3 regions of the Pseudomonas sp. FP2335 genome follow, and region 3 is predicted to be linked to each of the others. Evidence: riboswitches for the same ligand, from Rfam matches in the RefSeq annotation. Region 3 holds a riboswitch; each other region holds the start of a gene.
The links. A riboswitch is a leader RNA that binds a small molecule or an ion and turns the genes downstream of it on or off. The one in region 3 is predicted to bind cobalamin.
Positions count from the first base shown of each region.

Region 1: linked by a shared signal. The riboswitch ahead of PSH81_RS18290 (ABC transporter substrate-binding protein) and the one ahead of cobW (cobalamin biosynthesis protein CobW) in region 3 are both predicted to bind cobalamin.
Region 2: linked by a shared signal. The riboswitch ahead of cobO (cob(I)yrinic acid a,c-diamide adenosyltransferase) and the one ahead of cobW (cobalamin biosynthesis protein CobW) in region 3 are both predicted to bind cobalamin.

Region 1 is NZ_CP117437.1:4,079,171-4,085,067, forward strand. Features, by position in the region: gene PSH81_RS18265 (amino acid aminotransferase) at 1-691, shown strand, start outside; gene PSH81_RS18270 (hypothetical protein) at 791-1,000, shown strand; gene PSH81_RS18275 (LysR family transcriptional regulator) at 1,106-1,978, opposite strand; gene PSH81_RS18280 (aldehyde dehydrogenase family protein) at 2,082-3,464, shown strand; gene PSH81_RS18285 (hypothetical protein) at 3,616-4,059, opposite strand; cobalamin riboswitch at 4,130-4,324, shown strand; gene PSH81_RS18290 (ABC transporter substrate-binding protein) at 4,441-5,451, shown strand; gene PSH81_RS18295 (iron ABC transporter permease) at 5,448-5,897, shown strand, end outside.
Region 2 is NZ_CP117437.1:4,333,138-4,339,034, forward strand. Features, by position in the region: gene cbiB (adenosylcobinamide-phosphate synthase CbiB) at 1-559, opposite strand, end outside; gene bluB (5,6-dimethylbenzimidazole synthase) at 556-1,206, opposite strand; gene PSH81_RS19425 (cobyrinate a,c-diamide synthase) at 1,203-2,594, opposite strand; gene cobO (cob(I)yrinic acid a,c-diamide adenosyltransferase) at 2,591-3,202, opposite strand; cobalamin riboswitch at 3,282-3,517, opposite strand; gene PSH81_RS19435 (sorbosone dehydrogenase family protein) at 3,617-4,930, shown strand; gene PSH81_RS19440 (C40 family peptidase) at 5,061-5,597, opposite strand; gene PSH81_RS19445 (C40 family peptidase) at 5,742-5,897, opposite strand, start outside.
Region 3 is NZ_CP117437.1:2,554,619-2,560,515, reverse strand. Features, by position in the region: gene cobN (cobaltochelatase subunit CobN) at 1-2,483, opposite strand, end outside; gene cobW (cobalamin biosynthesis protein CobW) at 2,487-3,548, opposite strand; cobalamin riboswitch at 3,641-3,841, opposite strand; cobalamin riboswitch at 4,545-4,746, shown strand; gene PSH81_RS11410 (CbtB domain-containing protein) at 4,843-5,031, shown strand; gene PSH81_RS11405 (CbtA family protein) at 5,043-5,741, shown strand; gene PSH81_RS11400 (cobalamin biosynthesis protein) at 5,738-5,897, shown strand, end outside.

The DNA of each region.
Region 1 (5,897 bases), 1.5 Mb from region 3:
CGCCCTGCCGCCGCAGTCCATCGTGGTGCTGCACGCCTGCTGCCACAACCCGACCGGCGTCGACCTGACCCCGGCCGACTGGCAGAACGTGCTGGACGTGGTCAAGGCCAAGCGCCTCGTACCGTTCCTCGACATGGCCTACCAGGGCTTTGGCGATGGCATCCACGAAGACGCCGCGGCCGTGCGCCTGTTCGCCGAGTCCGGTCTGACCTTCTTTGTGTCCAGCTCGTTCTCCAAGTCGTTCTCCCTGTACGGCGAACGTGTGGGCGCGCTGTCCATCGTCGGCGAATCCAAGGAAGAAAGCGCGCGCATCCTGTCCCAGGTCAAGCGTGTGATCCGCACCAACTACTCCAACCCGCCAACCCACGGCGCCGCGATTGTAGCTGCCGTGCTGAACAGTCCTGAGCTGCGCGCGCAGTGGGAAGCCGAACTGGCTGAAATGCGCCTGCGCATTCGTGGGATGCGTGAGCAGATGGTGTCGGAACTGGCCAAGGCTGCACCGGGCCATGACTTCAGCTTCGTCGGCCGCCAGCGTGGGATGTTCTCCTACTCCGGCCTGACCGTTGAGCAAGTCACCCGCCTGCGCACCGAGTTCGGCATCTACGCCCTCGACACCGGCCGCATCTGCGTGGCGGCGTTGAACCAGTCGAACATCGACGCAGTCACAAAGGCAATCGTCCAGGTCCTGTAAGCCTGGAGCCGTTGCACAGAAGGGGAAGCCGCTGGCTTCCCCTTTTTCGTATCCAGCCCCTAGACTGAACCTTGCCCGCCCCTTTGCTGTGAGAACCTTATGAGAAACGACGACCTGGACCTGCGTGCCGACCGCGACGAGCTGGATGACTATGTGCCCCGCGCGCCGCAACCCAAGCGCCAGAAGAGCCTGGTGTTGCAGGTAGCGCTAGGGGTGTTCCTCGGTGGCTTGGCGTTGTGGCTGGTGCAACTGGGGGCCACGGCACTGATGGCCAAGCTCGCCATGGGCACCCTGCAATTTGGCGGCTGACACCGATCAAACTGTGGGAGCTGGCTTGCCTGCGATGGCCTCTACTCGGTCATGCAGGACGATCGCGTCGCCTGCATCGCAGGCAAGCCAGCTCCCACACCTGATCTATGTTGGCTCTAGAACGCGCTCTTGCAGCAGCTTCACAAAGCTGTTGAGGCTCTGCGACACCGTGCCCCGCCGCCAGATCAGCCAGGTGTGCAGCAGCCGGAATTTGTCCGTCAACGGCCACACACTCACCGCCGTAAACCCCGGCATGCTTTCCAACATGCTGCGCGGCATCAGCGCCAAGCCCGCACCGGCGCTGACGCAAGCCAACATGCCGTGATACGACTCGATCTCGAAAATCTTCCCCGGCACCGCACCGTCCTGGGAAAACCAACGTTCGAAATGATGCCGGTACGAGCAGTTCGAGCGGAACGTGTAGATATTCTCGCCATTCACATCCTGGCCCCGGGTGATGGGCGCGTGATGCAGCGGCGCGATCACCACCATTTCCTCCTCAAACACCGCCACGCCTTCGAGGGTCGCGTGCAACACCGGCCCATCGACAAACGCCGCCGCCAGGCGTCCCGATAGCACGCCTTCAATCATGGTGCCCGACGGTCCGGTGCTCAGGTCCAGCTCGACCTTGGTGTGTTTCTGGTTATACGCCGCGAGCAACGCCGGGATGCGCACCGCCGCCGTACTCTCCAGCGAGCCCAGGGCAAACGCACCCTGGGGCTCCTCCCCCGCCACCGTGGCGCGGGCCTCCTGCACCAGATCGAGAATGCGCCGCGCATAACCGAGGAAATTCCAGCCGGCCGGTGACAAGCGCAGGCGGCTTTTCTCGCGGATGAACAATTCCACGCCCAGGTCCTGCTCCAATTGCTTGATGCGGGTGGTCAGGTTCGACGGCACCCGATGAATCAACTGCGCGGCGGCGCTGATGCTGCCTTGCTCGGCAACGGCCTTGAAGATTTCCAGCTGCACCAGATCCAAGTCATTCTCCAATCGTGAATGTATTGCTCAATATTATTCAGTTTCCAGAAAAGAACCAGCCCCGTAACCTGAACTCAACTTATCCCTTGCGCAGGACGGTGCCATGAACGCGACTACCCACGCCCTCTCGATTAACCCGGCCAACGGCGAAACGGTCGGCAGCTACTCGTATGAAAGCGAGTCGCAGCTGAACGCCGCCCTCGACCGTGCCACCGCGGCCTTCCGCACCTGGCGCCACCAGCCGCTCAGCCAGCGCGCCGAACGGCTGCTGGCCCTGGCCGCCGCCCTGCGCGAACAAGCCGAAGAGATGGCGCAGATGATCACCCTGGAAATGGGCAAGCCCATCGCCCAGGCCCGCGCCGAAATCGAAAAATGCGCCAAGCTCAGTGACTGGTACGCCGCCCAGGGCCCGGCCATGCTCGCCCCGGAGCCGACCCTGGTGGACAACGGCAGCGCCCATATCGAATACCGCCCACTGGGCCCGATCCTCGCGGTGATGCCGTGGAACTTCCCGGTCTGGCAAGTGCTGCGCGGCGCCGTGCCGACAATGCTCGCCGGCAACACCTACGTGCTCAAGCACGCGCCGAACGTGATGGGCAGCGCCTACCTGATGCAGCAGGCATTCAAAAAAGCCGGCTTTGCTGAAGGCCTGTTCGAAGTGATCAACGTGACGACCGACGGCGTATCCAAAGCCATCGCCGACCCGCGCATCGCCGCCGTCACCCTCACCGGCAGCGTGCGCGCCGGTATGGCCATCGGCTCCCAGGCCGGTGCCGCGCTGAAAAAGTGTGTGCTGGAACTGGGCGGCTCCGACCCGTTCATCGTGCTCAACGACGCCGACCTTGACGCCGCGGTGCAAGCCGCCGTGATTGGCCGCTTCCAGAACAGCGGGCAAGTCTGCGCAGCTGCCAAGCGTCTGATCATCGAAGCCGGCGTGGCCGAAGCCTTTACCGCAAAATTCCTCGCAGCCAGCCGTGCCCTGGTGATGGGCGACCCGACATCCGCCGCCACGTACATCGGCCCGATGGCCCGCTTCGACCTGCGCGACGAGCTGCACGGCCAGGTCCAGGCGACTCTTGAAGAAGGCGCGACCCTGCTACTGGGCGGCCATAAAGTCGCCGGTGCCGGCAACTACTATGAGCCGACCGTACTGGCAGGCGTCACCGACCAGATGACCTCGTTCAAACAGGAACTGTTCGGCCCGGTAGCCTCGATCATCACCGCCCGCGACGCCGACCACGCGGTAGCGCTGGCGAATGACAGCGAGTTCGGCCTGACCGCGAGCATCTTCACCACCGACGCGGCGAAGGCGCGGGATATAGCCAACCGCCTGGAAACCGGCGGGATTTTCGTCAACGCCTTCAGCGTGTCCGACCCTCGGGTGGCGTTTGGCGGGATCAAGAAAAGCGGCTTTGGCCGTGAACTGTCACACTTCGGCGTGCGGGAATTCTGCAACGCGCAGACCGTGTGGCTGGACCGCAAATAACCCCCGGCCGGGCTGACACCCTTGCCCCGCGCTGGGTGGCGAAGCCGCCCCAAATCCAGACAACCCGGTGTATCAGAAAGACCGAGGTGCCTGGGTTTGGGGCGGCTTCGCCACCCAGCGCGGGGCAAGCCCGCTCACTACAGACCGGTGGTCACTGGGTATTGATGAAGTGAAATTGCGCCCGGGCCTGTTCAACCGCGTGGCGCACTTTGTCCTGCTGCGCCTCACTGCCCGCGTAGTAGATATTCATCCCCTGCAAACCGAGGCCTTCGCAGGCGTTCTCAACAACCGCCACGTCGATTGAACTGCGCGCCCCAATGATCAAGAACCCACTGTCGCCCAGGCGCTGGGCGTTGAGCAGTTCTTGCCTGAGTTGGCCGGCATTCGCGCCGCCGCCCAGGACAGTCGCCAGCATGTCGCCGATCACACCATGGCTGGCGATCTTGACGCTGTGCAAACGCACCTTGTTGGCGCCGGCAGGCAGCGACATGACATGGGCAGTGGCGGCCTCGTCGAAAATCTGCGATTCGCTTTTACCCTGGGTCGCACAACCGGCGAGCAGGGTGATCAGGGCGAGGGCGACTAAACGTTTCACTGTATTTTCCTTGTATGGGGCGGTTCCGTGGCCGCGCATCATAAGAGACACGCGCCCTCACGTCCAAGATCGACTACCATACCGCGCCGGTTCCCCAACGGGACTAATAGGGAATCCGAAGCGCGGCCACCCGCGCCAATCGGAACTGCCCCCGCAACTGTAGGTGCTGAGCCTGCTCCCCACTGCCACTGGACGCTGTCCGGGAAGGCCGGAGCGTGGCGATGACGCATCAGTCAGGAGACCTGCCGGCCAAGCGTTATCACCAACCGGCGGGGTGTCCGGGAAGGGCATCCCTGGCCTGCCGGACCGGCAGCGTTCATGGCTGTATTTCCACTACCGTACCGCCCCAGCTCCCTGTACGGTCCCAACGGAGATTGCCCCATGCTGCCACGCATTACCGCCCTGCTCACCGGCCTGAGTGTTTGTGCCCTGGCCCACGCCGCGCCGACTGACTACCCGCTGACCCTGGAAAACTGCGGCAGCACCCTCACCTTCCAGCAAGCGCCGGCGCGCAGCGTGACCATTGGCCAAGCCGCCACCGAGATGCTTTATGCGTTGGGCGTGGGCGACAAAGTGGTCGGCACCTCACTGTGGTTCAACAGTGTGCTGCCGCAGTTCAAGGCACAGAACGAGCGCATCGAACGCCTGGCCAACAATGAGCCGAGCTTCGAAGCCGTGATCGCCAAGCGCCCGCAGTTGGTGGCCGCCGAGCTGGAATGGGTGGTCGGCGCACAAGGCGTGGTCGGCACCCGTGAGCAATTCCACGAACTGCAGATCCCCACCTACCTGCTGCCCTCCGACTGCGAAGGCAAGGACAACCTGGTGGGCGCCGACGGCACGCGGCTGGAGCCGTTCCGCATCGAGACCATCTACAAAAGCATCAGCCAACTGGCGGCGATCTTCGATGTGCAGGACCGCGGTCAACAGCTGAACGGCGAACTCAAGGCGCGCCTGGCCAAGTCCGTCGCCACCGTGCAGAGCAAGGGCCTCAAGCAGGCCAGCGCACTGGTGTGGTTCTCCAGCGCCGAGCTGGCCAGCGACCCGTATGTCGCCGGGCACAAGGGCATTCCCGAATTCATGCTGCAAACCCTCGGCCTGCGCAACGTGGTGCAGTCCGATGAAGAATGGCCCGCCGTGGGCTGGGAAACCATCGCCAAGGCCAACCCGACCTTCCTCGTCATCGCCCGCATGGACCGCCGCCGCTACCCTGCCGACGACCATGAAAAGAAACTCGCCTTCCTGCGCAGCGACCCGGTCACCCGCAACATGGATGCGGTAAAAAACAACCGCATCATCATCCTCGACGCCCTGGCGTTGCAGGCCAGCATCCGCATGTTCGACGGCCTTGAGCAACTGGCCACGGCCATCGACGGCTACGACCTGCCGAAATGATTCGTGCCCTCCTCGCCCTGGCCCTACTCCTGGCCGCCGTGCTCGCCGGCGTGGCCATCGGCGAAACCGCCATCTCGCCGCAGGTCGTACTTCAGGTGCTGGCCAATAAACTGTGGGGCGCCGGCTACGTGCTCGACCCCATCGACGAAGGCGTAGTGTGGAACTACCGCCTGACCCGCGCGCTGGTCGCCGCCGCCTGCGGTGCCGGGCTGGCGACCTGCGGGGTGATCCTGCAATCGCTGCTGCGCAATCCGCTGGCCGATCCGTACCTGCTGGGCATCAGCGCCGGCGCCTCGACAGGTGCGGTGCTGGTGGCGCTGATCGGGGTGGGCGGCGGCTTGATTTCATTGTCGGCTGGCGCGTTTGTCGGCGCGATGGCGGCGTTTGCGCTGGTGATTTTATTGGCGCGGGCCAGCGGCTCGTCCAGCGGCACCGGGCAGATCATC
Region 2 (5,897 bases), 1.8 Mb from region 3:
CGAAACGCTCGAAGCGTTCGTTGCGATAGCCCCACATGGCGTCGAGGGTGTTGCTCAGGCGGTACAGCACCACGCCCGGCACACCGGCAACGACAAACCAGAACAGCGCGGCGAATACCGCGTCGCTGCCGTTCTCCAGTACCGACTCGGTGGCGGCGCGGGCGACTTCGGTACGGTCCAGTTCGCTGGTCTGACGGCTGACAAGGTAACTCACACGTTTTCGCGCTTCGTCCAGGTCATCACTGCGCAGCGCCTGGGCGACCGGGATCACGTGCTCGCCAAGGCTGCGCATGCCGAGGGCGCAGTACAACGCCAGGATCTCCAAGATCCAGCCGATATACGGCGCCCACGACAAAGCCGTGGCCAGCAGGGTCAACGGCACCACGGCGATAAACCACGCGGTCACGCCATGGCTGCGCCAGCCCCGGCCACCGCTGTTGAAGCGTTGCTCGATGCGCCCGGCGAAATTGCCGAACGCCACCAGCGGATGCCAGCGCCTGGGTTCGCCCAGCAGCGCATCCAGCGCGACTGCGGCGACACACAGCAAGGCCACACTCATTGACTCACTCCCCAAGAATTTTCGTACAGCATGTCACTCAGCGGCCGCGGCTCGGTCCAGCCTTCGAGTTGCAACATCGGCGCCGGGTAGAACGCAGCGACCGGGCCCAGGCACAGCACGGCCAGGGGTTTGGCGCCGGGCGGCAGGCCCAGCAGGTCGGCCAGGGCCTGGGGCTCGAACAGCGAGACCCAGCCCATGCCCAGGCCTTCGACGCGGGCAGCCAGCCACAGGTTCTGGATGGCACAGGACAGCGAGGCCATGTCCATTTCCGGCAAGGTGCGACGACCGAAGATGTGGCGCTCGCGGTCGTCCATCAGCGCTGCTACCAATACCTCGGCGCAATCGTGGATGCCTTCGACCTTGAGCTTCATGAATTCGTCGGAGCGCTCGCCCAGGGCTTCGGCGGTGCGGATGCGTTCTTCTTCCACCAGTTGCTGGATTTGCCCACGTAGCTGGCGGTCGCTGATACGGATGAAGCGCCAGGGTTGCATCAGGCCGACGCTGGGGGCCTGGTGTGCGGCCTGGAGCAGGCGCTGCAGCAGTTCAGGCGCGACGGTGCCGCCGCTGAAGTGGCGCATGTCGCGGCGTTCGGCGATGGCGCGGTAGACGGCCTGGCGGTCGGCTTCTGGGAAGGCGTTGTCGGTCATTGCCTCTTCGCGGGCAAGCCCGCTCCCACATTGGATTGGGTTTCGACGCGATCCCCTGTGGGAGCGGGCTTGCCTGCGATAGCGCCCTCCCGGTCTGGCGCAAACAGTGCCGCCACCGCCGCCGGATTCGACGGAAAGTAAAAGTGCACGTAGGAAGCCGTCATCCGCCCCTGTCGGAAAACCGCCTCGGCACCACGCCCACCGTTGGGGCTCACGCCACGGGCAATCGGCGTGCAGTCGGTGCTGGTCAGGGAGTGGTGATAGGTGTGACCGCGCAATGTGCCTTCCGGCAGTTCGACATTTTGCAGGGCCAGGGCGGCCAGTTTCTTTTGCATCACGGCATCGCCCTGCAGCAGACCGAGCAACTCGGCACGCTGGCCGTCGACATCGGTGAGCGAGTCCAGCAGGTACAACATGCCGCCGCACTCGGCGAGCAGTGGTTTGCCAGCAGCGTGATGGGCACGGATCGCATCGAGCATCGCGGTATTTTCCGACAGCGCCTGGTGATGCAATTCCGGGTAACCACCCGGCAGATACAGGCTGTCGGCGTCAGGCAATTGGCGGTCATGGATCGGCGAGAAGAAGTGCAACTCGGCGCCCATCGCCCGCAACAGATCGAGGCTGGCGCCGTAGGTGAAGGCGAAGGCTTCGTCGCGAGCCACGGCAATGCGTACGCCGTTGAGCAACGGCTCGGCCTCAATGATCTGCGGCGCAGCGAACGTCACCGGCGGCGGCAATGCGACTTCGCAACTGCTGCCCAGGGCTTGGGCGGCGGCATCGAGGCGCAGGTCGAGGTCATTCAGTTCGCTGGCTTGTACCAGGCCTAGGTGGCGGCTGGGCAATTCGATCCCGGTCTCGCGGGACAGCGCCCCGTACCAACGCAGGCCTTCGGTCAGACTGCCTTCGAGCAATTGTGCGTGGCGCAGCGTGCCCACGCGGTTGGCCAGCACGCCGGCGAACGGCAGGTCCGGCTGATAACGCGCCAGGCCCAGCGCAAGGGCACCGAAGGTCTGGGCCATGGCGGTGCCGTCGATCACACCGAGCACCGGCACGCCAAAGTGGCGCGCCAGGTCAGCGCTGGACGGCGTGCCGTCGAACAGGCCCATCACGCCTTCAATGAGGATCAGGTCAGCCTCGCCGGCGGCTTCCCACAACAGGCGACGACTTTCCTGCTCTCCCACCATCCACATGTCCAATTGATACACCGGCGCACCACTGGCGCGCTCGTGGATCATCGGGTCGAGAAAGTCCGGCCCGCATTTGAACACGCGCACCTTGCGCCCCAGGTTGCGGTGCAAACGGGCGAGCGCGGCGGTGACGGTGGTTTTGCCCTGGCCGGACGCCGGTGCGGCGATCAAGACGGCCGGGCAATGACGGGGCTGATTCAAAGTTCGACGCCCTTCTGTGCCTTGATACCGGCCTGGAACGCGTGCTTGAGCATGCCCATTTCGGTGACGGTGTCGCCCATTTCGATCAGCTCGGGCTTGGCGCCACGGCCGGTGACCACCACGTGTTGCATCGGCGGACGGGCTTGCAGGTCGCTGAGTACTTGGTCCAGATCGAGGTAGCCGTGTTTGAGGGCGATGTTCAGTTCGTCAAGCACGACAAGGCCGATGGCGGGATCTTGCAGCAGCTCGCGGGACACCGCCCAGGCGGCTTCGGCGGCGGCGATGTCACGTTGGCGGTCCTGGGTTTCCCAGGTGAAGCCTTCGCCCATGACGTGAAAACGCACTTGCTCAGGGAAGCGGCGGAAGAACAGCTCTTCGCCCGTGCTGTTGCGCCCCTTGATGAACTGCACCACACCGCACTGCATGCCGTGGCCCATGGCCCGAGCCAGCATGCCGAACGCAGAGCTGCTCTTGCCTTTGCCGTTGCCGGTGAGCACCAGCAGCAAACCGCATTCGTTGGGCGAGTTGGCGATGCGCTCGTCGATCACGGCTTTTTTGCGCAGCATGCGCGCCAGGTGGCGTTCGTCGCGTTCAGGGGAATCGGTCATGGCAGCTCTCCGTTGGGGCTGGACAAAAAACGGCGGGCAGGAAAAAGACAAAACAGACAGCCAAGCATCGCCCACCGTGATGCTGTTGGATGTTTCAGGCCGGTCTCCGGGCTCATGAGTGGCGATCGCCGACGCTGCGCCTTCCCATATCGCGGGGCGATACAGTGGCAGAAAGCAGGGTCTTGACTCATTTACCGTTGCGGGGGCAGCGCCGGGATCGCGGCAGCACTGTGTACAAGTGCGCTCACTCACCGGCTTCCCTGTTTCACTCGGTCGACCCGTGGGTCACAGAGCACCTGGAACAAGTCGCGAAGGGTAGAGGGTTGGGGGTGGAGCGTCAATTAAAGCCGGCTTCGCACTTGAACCATCGGACCGCTGCATGCCTCTACCCTTGCAGGTACCCAGGAGAAAAACATGCACAAGACCCGACTTGCCCTACTGATCATGTTCGCAGGCGCCCTCGCCGCCTGCGGTGAAAGTTCGACCTTGCAAGTGTCTGACGGAACCGGGCCTTCCCCCAAGCTACCGGAGCCGAACAAGACCCTGATCCCCACGGTAAACATCGCGCCAGCCATCGGCTGGCCTGCGGGTGCGAAGCCAACTCCCGCCGCGGGCACCCAGGTGGCGGCGTTTGCCGAGGGCCTGGACCACCCGCGCTGGCTGTATGTGCTGCCCAATGGCGACGTACTGGTGGCAGAAACCAATGCGCCGCCCAAACCCGATGACTCAAAGGGCATTCGTGGCTGGGTAATGGAAAAGGTCATGGGCCGAGCCGGTGCAGGTGTGCCTAGCCCGAATCGCATCACGTTGCTGCGCGATGCCGACCACGATGGCATCGCCGAGACCCGGACAGTATTTCTTGAAAACCTCAATTCGCCCTTCGGCATGACCCTGGTGGGCAATGATCTGTATGTGGCGGACTCGGACAAGCTGCTGCGCTTCCCCTACCAACCGGGAGCAACCGCGATCAAGGCAGCCGGTACCAAGGTGGTCGACCTACCCGGCGGCAGCATCAACCACCACTGGACCAAGAACGTGGTGGCGAGCAAAGACGGCCGCAAGCTGTACGTAAGCGTAGGCTCCAACAGCAACGTTGGTGAAAACGGCCTGCAGGCAGAAGAAGGCCGGGCGGCGATCTGGGAAGTAGACCGCGCCAGCGGCCAGCACCGCATTTTCGCCTCGGGCCTGCGCAACCCTAACGGCATGGCCTGGGAACCACAAAGCGGCAAGCTGTGGACGGCGGTGAACGAGCGCGATGAAATCGGTAGCGACCTGGTGCCGGACTACATCACCTCGGTTCAGGATGGCGCCTTCTATGGCTGGCCGTTCAGCTACTACGGGCAGCATGTGGATGCGCGAGTCAATCCGCAAAACCTCGACCTGGTGGCCAAGGCGATTGCACCAGACTACGCCGTAGGCCCGCATACCGCCTCGCTGGGACTGACGTTTGCAGAGAACAGCAAATTGCCCGCCCCCTTCACGAATGGCGCATTCATCGGCCAGCATGGTTCGTGGAATCGCAAGCCCCACAGTGGCTACAAGGTGATCTTCGTACCGTTCGAGGCTGGCCAGCCCAAGGGACAGCCGGTGGATGTGCTGACCGGGTTCCTCGACAAAGACGAGAAAGCCATGGGCCGGCCGGTGGGCGTGGTGATTGATCAGCAGGGGGATTTGCTGGTGGCAGATGATGTGGGAAATAAGGTGTGGCGGGTGTCGGCGGCTAAGTAGACAGGCTTCAGACCACAAAACCCATGTGGGAGCGGGCTTGCTCGCGAAGGCGGTGTGTCAGTCACAGATGTGTGGTCTGATCCGGCGCCTTCGCGAGCAAGCCCGCTCCCACATTCAGATCTCTGTCAGCTCAGGGATTACGTGCCAGATTCCCTGGCAACACGCGCTTGGCGCTCAGGTAAGCATTCTGCCAATACGCCTTGGACAAGGTGTCCAGCTTCACCGTGCCGCCGGTTTGCGGCGCGTGCACGAAGCGGCCCTCGCCCACATAGATGCCGGCATGGCTGACCTGTGAGCCGCCGCCGGTGGCAAAGAACAGCAGATCACCGGTTTGCAGGTTCTCTTCACTCACATCCTGGGCGCGCATCACGATCAGTTCGCGGGTGGTGCGTGGCAGGGAGATGCCGGCCGCATCGCGGTAGACAAAACCGATCAGGCCGCTGCAATCAAAGCCTGAGTCCGGCGTGTTGCCGCCCCAGCGATAAGGCGTACCGACCAGGCCGAGCGCGCGAAAGAGTACGTCTTCGGCGACAGGCGAGAAATTCTGGGTGGAATAGTTGAACACCGGCTTGGGCTTCACCGCTACGGGAGCGGGCGGTGGACGGCTGGCGCAGGCGCTGAGGAGCGCGGCGCAAACAATAAGAATCAGGCGGGCCGAGGTCGACATGTGCAGAACAATCCTGGTCTGGATGCGGCTTTCGCTGCCGAACGCTGAAAACCAGAACGCGCAAGCAGAGCTCGCGCGTACGGTTTACAACAATATCCAGGGATTCTAGCGCTTACACGTCAAACTTCAAGTATCACTTTAAGTTTACTTGCTAGCGGTAACCGTCGTCGGGGCCATGGCGAGTGCACGCTTGGCTTCGATGAAGGTTTTGCTCCAGTAGCTATCGCCCAGGTTGTCGACTCGGACACCGCCACTGCGACGGCTGCTTGAGTGGATAAACTGGTTATCGCCCAGGTAGAT
Region 3 (5,897 bases):
CCGCGCATTTCCGCCGGACCACAGGCATCCAGGCGCGGCGCAACGACGATGCGCAGGCTTTCAATGACGGCCTTCACGCCTTCCCAGCCAGGCTCCTCCAGTTGCTCAAGCGGGCCTTCCAGAGCCTGTTCGATCAAGCGCGCCGCATAGAGCTCCAGGCGCTCGCGGGTATCGCCGGCGGTACGCCACAACTGCGGGTCGATCTTCTGCAACACCAGGGGACGACGACCGGTCCAGGGTTCGGCGAGTGCACAATCCAACGGATCGAAGCCCAACTCGAAGGCCTTGGCCAATACCCGCAGCAAACTCGACTGCGCACCGCGCCCATCACCACGGGGGATACGCAGCAGCGCGAGCAAAGTGTCGATGCGCAAACGGCCGTCAGGCGACTCGCCAAAAATGTGCAGGCCGTCGCGGATCTGTGACTCCTTCAAGTCACACAGATAAGTGTCGAGGCGCGGGAGCCAGATGGCGGCGTCAGCTTCTTTATCCAGTTCAAGCTCTTGGTCGATGCGGGTTTCGCGCACCAACTTGAGGATGTCCTTTTGCAGCTCGAGGGCGCGGCGAGGATCGAGCAGTTGCGCTTCGTAATACTCGTCCGCCAGCAGTTCCAGGTCGCGCAATGGGCCGTAGGTTTCGGCACGGGTCAGCGGCGGCATCAGGTGGTCGATGATCACCGCCTGGGTGCGGCGTTTGGCCTGGGCACCCTCGCCCGGATCGTTGACGATAAACGGGTAGATATTCGGCAACGGCCCCAGCAGCGCATCGGGCCAGCAGTTTTCCGACAGGCCAACGCCCTTGCCCGGCAGCCATTCCAGGTTGCCGTGCTTGCCCACATGGATCACGCCGTGGGCGCCATAGGTGTGACGCAGCCAGAAGTAGAACGCCAGGTAGCCATGAGGCGGCACCAGATCGGGATCGTGGTACACCGCGCTGGCGTCCACCTGATAACCCCGCGCAGGCTGGATGCCGACGAAAGTCAGGCCCAGGCGCAGGCCGGCGATCATCATGCGGCCGTCGCGGAACATCGGATCGTTATGGGGCGCGCCCCAACGCTCAATAACCGCCTGGCGATTGGCTTCGGGCAGGCGTTTGAACATCGCCTCGTAGTCGTCCAGGCCCAGGCTTTGGTGACAGGGACGCAGATCAATACTGTCGAGGTCGTTGGTGACGCCACCGAGCAGGTCATGGATCAGGGCCGTTCCATTCGGGGGCAATTCGGCGGGCAGCGGATACCCTTCGGCTTGCAGGGCACGCAGGATGTTCAGCGTCGCCGCCGGTGTGTCCAGGCCCACGCCGTTGCCGATACGGCCGTCGCGGGTCGGGTAGTTGGCGAGGATCAGCGCGATGCGTTTCTGCGCATTCGGCACCCGTGCCAATTCGACCCAACGGCGCGCCAGTTCGGCAACAAAATCCATGCGCTCGGGCGCGGCGCGGTAACACACCACATCCGACTGGCTGCGCTCACTGCGCCAGGCCAGATCCTTGAAGCTGATCGGCCGGCTGATGATGCGCCCGTCCAGCTCCGGCAAGGCAATATGCATCGCCAAGTCGCGCGGGCCCAGGCCTTGTTCACTGGCCTGCCAGCCCGGCTCGTTGTCTTGGGCGCAAATCGCCTGGATCACCGGGATATTGCGGCGAAACGGGCGCAAATGCGGCGCTTCCGGACTGGATTGGGCAAACCCGGTGGTGTTGAGGATCAGCCCCGCGCCGACCTCATCGAGCAGGTCCTCGACGACCGTCAGGCAGCCGGGCTCTTTCAAACTGGCCACCGCTATCGGCAACGGGTTCAGGCCCGCAGCCTGCAAGCGTTGGCAAAACACATCGATAAAACCGGTATTGGCCGCCTGCAAGTGAGAGCGGTAGAACAGCACCGCGGCCACCGGAAACTCGGCCTGCCAATCCGCCTGCCAGTCATTCAAGCGGGGGTTGGCTTTGTGCGGGTGATAAATCGCCGTGCGCGGCAGGGTTTGCGGCTCGGCCCAGGCATAGTCGCGCCCCAGGTAAGCGCTGGCCAGGCAGCGATAGAAATCCAGCGCATTGCCCAAGCCACCCTGGCGCAGGAAGTGCCACAGGCGATCACGTTCTTGTGCGCCAACGGTGCTCAAACCGCTGAGTTCCGGGTCGGGACGATCGTCGCCCGGCACCAGGATCAGTTGAACACCGCGTTCGGCCAGCTCCACCAGACGTTCGATACCGTAACGCCAATAGCCGATGCCACCATGCAGCGAGATCAGGATGACCTTGGCGTGGCGCAACACCTCGTCGACATACAGGTCGACCGAGGCGTGGTTCTGCACCTGCATGGGGTTGGCCAGGCGCAGGCTCGGGTAATCGTCGGGCAACTGCTGGGCCGCTTCGGCCAGCAGCGCCAGGCTGGAGTCGCCGCTGCACAGGATCACCAGTTCAGCGGGGGTTTGGCCAAGGTCGGCAATATTGTCGTCCGAGACGAAACCACCGGGCTGGGTCCTGAGCAGGTGCATGGGTTAAACGCTGAGCGCAGCGCGCAGTTGCGCTTCGAGACCCGCCGCATCGAGGTCCTGACCGATCAGTACCAGACGTGTGATGCGTGCTTCGTCGGCAGCCCAGGCGCGATCGAAGTGCTTATCGAAACGCGTGCCTACGCCCTGGATCAGCAGGCGCATCGGCTTGTTCGGGATCGCGGCGAAGCCTTTGACGCGCAGGATGCCGTGTTGCACCACCAGCTGGGTCAGGGCGTCGAGCAAAAGCGCCTCGTCGGCTTGCGGCAGGTCGATGGAAATCGAGTCGAAGGCGTCGTGGTCGTGGTCGTCTTCACCTTCGTGGTGATGATCGTGATGGCTGTGGCGAGCGTCGATATGCTCTTCGGCGCCGGCGCCCAGGCCAATCAGCACGTCCAGCGGCAGACGGCCGCTGCTGGCTTCGATGATCTTCACGGCCGGCGGCAGTTCTTCGGCGACTTCCAGGCGCACACGGGCCAGGTCTTCCGGGCTGATCAAGTCGGATTTGTTGAGGATCACCAAGTCGGCGCTGGCCAGTTGGTCGGCGAACAACTCGTGCAGCGGCGATTCGTGGTCCAGGTTCGGGTCGAGTTTGCGCTGGGCGTCGACTTGGTCCGGGAATGCGGCGAAGGTGCCGGCGGCCACGGCTGGGCTATCGACCACGGTGATCACCGCGTCAACCGTGCAGGCGCTACGGATTTCCGGCCATTGGAAGGCTTGTACCAGGGGTTTTGGCAGAGCCAGGCCGGAGGTTTCAATGAGGATATGGTCGAGGTCGCCGCGCCGGGCAACCAGCTCGCGCATCACCGGGAAGAACTCTTCCTGCACGGTGCAGCACAGGCAGCCGTTGGCCAGCTCGTAGACACGGCCGTTGGCTTCTTCTTCGGTGCAACCGATGGAGCACTGCTTGAGGATTTCACCGTCAATGCCCAACTCGCCGAATTCGTTGACGATCACGGCGATACGACGGCCCTGGGCGTTGTCGAGCATATGGCGCAGCAAGGTGGTTTTGCCCGAGCCAAGAAAGCCGGTAACGATGGTGACGGGGAGTTTGGCCAGTGTTTTCATCGGATGCCCTTGGGGGCGGGCATACGGGACGATAGGCCCTGCGACAGTGCGCAGCAGCGGATTTCGTCACCGGATCACCCCGCCCGGTTGAATTGAAAAATCGATTGCGAGGCAGGTCTCCTGGCTTGGGGCTTGCAGGTCTTGCGACCGGCGCTGGCTGCGCCTTCCCGCCTTGTCGGCAGTGGCGTGGCAGTCAACTGAACCCTTTACAGTTGCGGGGGCAGCCGCGGCTTGGACCGCGTTCCCTTCTTAGCTTCGGCCTGGGCCGAAGAACCTCGAGGGTGCAAGGCTACGCAGTGCTTGGGGGATGGTCAATGATGGGGTTGGGTTCGTGTACATATCCGTTATTTAGGTAACGGCGACTCCTTACGGCAGCTCACTTTAGGAAAGAGCCCAAAAGTAACCAAAGGGCTCTTGCCCCAACACTCGGCACCTCGCCCAGGCTCGGTGTGCCCTTAATCCGACATGGATTTGGGCGGCCTGACAGCCGGCCTGATCGAGAAAGCGGGCGGGTTCCCCTGTGGGAACTGGCTTGCCTGCGATGGCATCAACTGGGTGCGTCTGATGTACCGAGTCGCCTGCATCGCAGGCTAGCCAGATCCCACAGTCGAGGGTGAACACCATAAAAAATGCCGGTCGCCTCTAAGGCCGCCGCGCTCTGGCTTTTGATCTCACTTGCCCCGTTAAACACGCTGGCCGAACGCAGGCTTGAATCCGTGGGCAACCCGGCAGGACGCCGGGTTAGCCGTCCTGGGCCAGGGATGGCCCATGACGGCGGCCCACGGATTCAAGCCGGAGTGAGGGCACACCGAGCCTAGGCGAGGTGCCGAGTGTTGGGGCAAGAGCCCTTTGGTTACTTTGGGGCTTTTCCAAAGTGACCCGCTGTAAGAGCGGAACCATAAGCGGCCGTTACCGAAGAAACGGATATGTACACCACCACCACCACCACCACCAAAAACCACATCCCAATTGACTCCCCTCCCCCCCCCATGCTCTCCTACACATCTTGTTTCGGGTGCCCTGCAAAGGGTGAAACGGGAAACCGGTGACTCATGTACGCATGACAGTCCGGTGCTGCCCCCGCAACGGTAAGCGAGCGAAACGTCATATCCACTGTGCCCAAGGCATGGGAAGGCGACGTTTTCAGGCATTGAGCCCCTCGCAAGCCCGGAGACCGGCCCGAAAAAATCAGATAACAAACCCGCGGTGGGCGGGCGCTGTTCAGAACCCTGCGTGCCTGGCTCGCGGGGTTTTCATGCGCTCGTTTCACCCAGACACCTGAAAGGGACGCGCCATGTCGATCATCAGCAGCACCTCGCACTCCGCCAGCCGCACCTCTACCCTGAGCCAACGCCTGACCGCCGCCATCGGTGCGTCGATCCTCGGCGCGTGCCTGGTGTATTTCGCCGGTTTCTCGCATATCGAGGCGGTGCACAACGCTGCCCACGATACCCGCCACAGCGCCGCGTTCCCGTGCCATTGAGACCTGCCGACATGATCAAGCGTATTGCGCAAACCGCAGGGTTCACCGGACTTTTGGCCGCCCTGCTGCTGACCCTGCTGCAAAGTTTCTGGGTCGCCCCGCTGATTTTGCAGGCGGAAACCTTTGAAAAAGCCCCTGCCGAGGTGATGCACGAGCATACCGCCGGCACCGCTGCCCATACCCACGACGCCGAAGCCTGGGAGCCGGAAGACGGCTGGCAGCGCGTACTCTCTACCACAGGTGGCAACCTGGTAGTGGCGGTCGGTTTCGCACTGATGCTCGCCGGCCTGTACACCCTGCGCGCGCCAACCCGCACCGCCCAAGGGCTGCTATGGGGGCTGGCTGGTTACGCGACCTTCGTACTGGCACCGACCCTGGGGCTGCCGCCTGAGCTACCGGGCACGGCTGCCGCCGACCTCGCACTGCGCCAGACGTGGTGGATCGGTACCGCAGCGTCCACCGCCGCCGGTATCGCGCTGATCGTATTCGGTCGCAACTGGCTGCTCAAAGTACTGGGGGCGGCAATCCTGGTGGTTCCCCACGTGATTGGCGCACCGCAACCGGAAGTGCATTCGATGCTGGCACCAGAAGCGCTGGAAGCGCAGTTCAAGATCGCATCGCAGTTGACCAACGTGGCGTTCTGGCTGGCCCTGGGCCTGATCAGCGCCTGGCTGTTCCGCCGCAACCGTGACGATCAATACTCGGCATGACCCTGGTGGCCGGCCTGGGCTGCCAGCGGGGTTGTGATGTTCACACCCTGCTGAGCCTGTTCGACGCCGCCCTCGCCGAGGGTGGTATCGAGCGCCGGCACGTTACGGCCTTGGCGAGTATTGATCGCAAACGTGATGAACCCGGATTACTCGCCC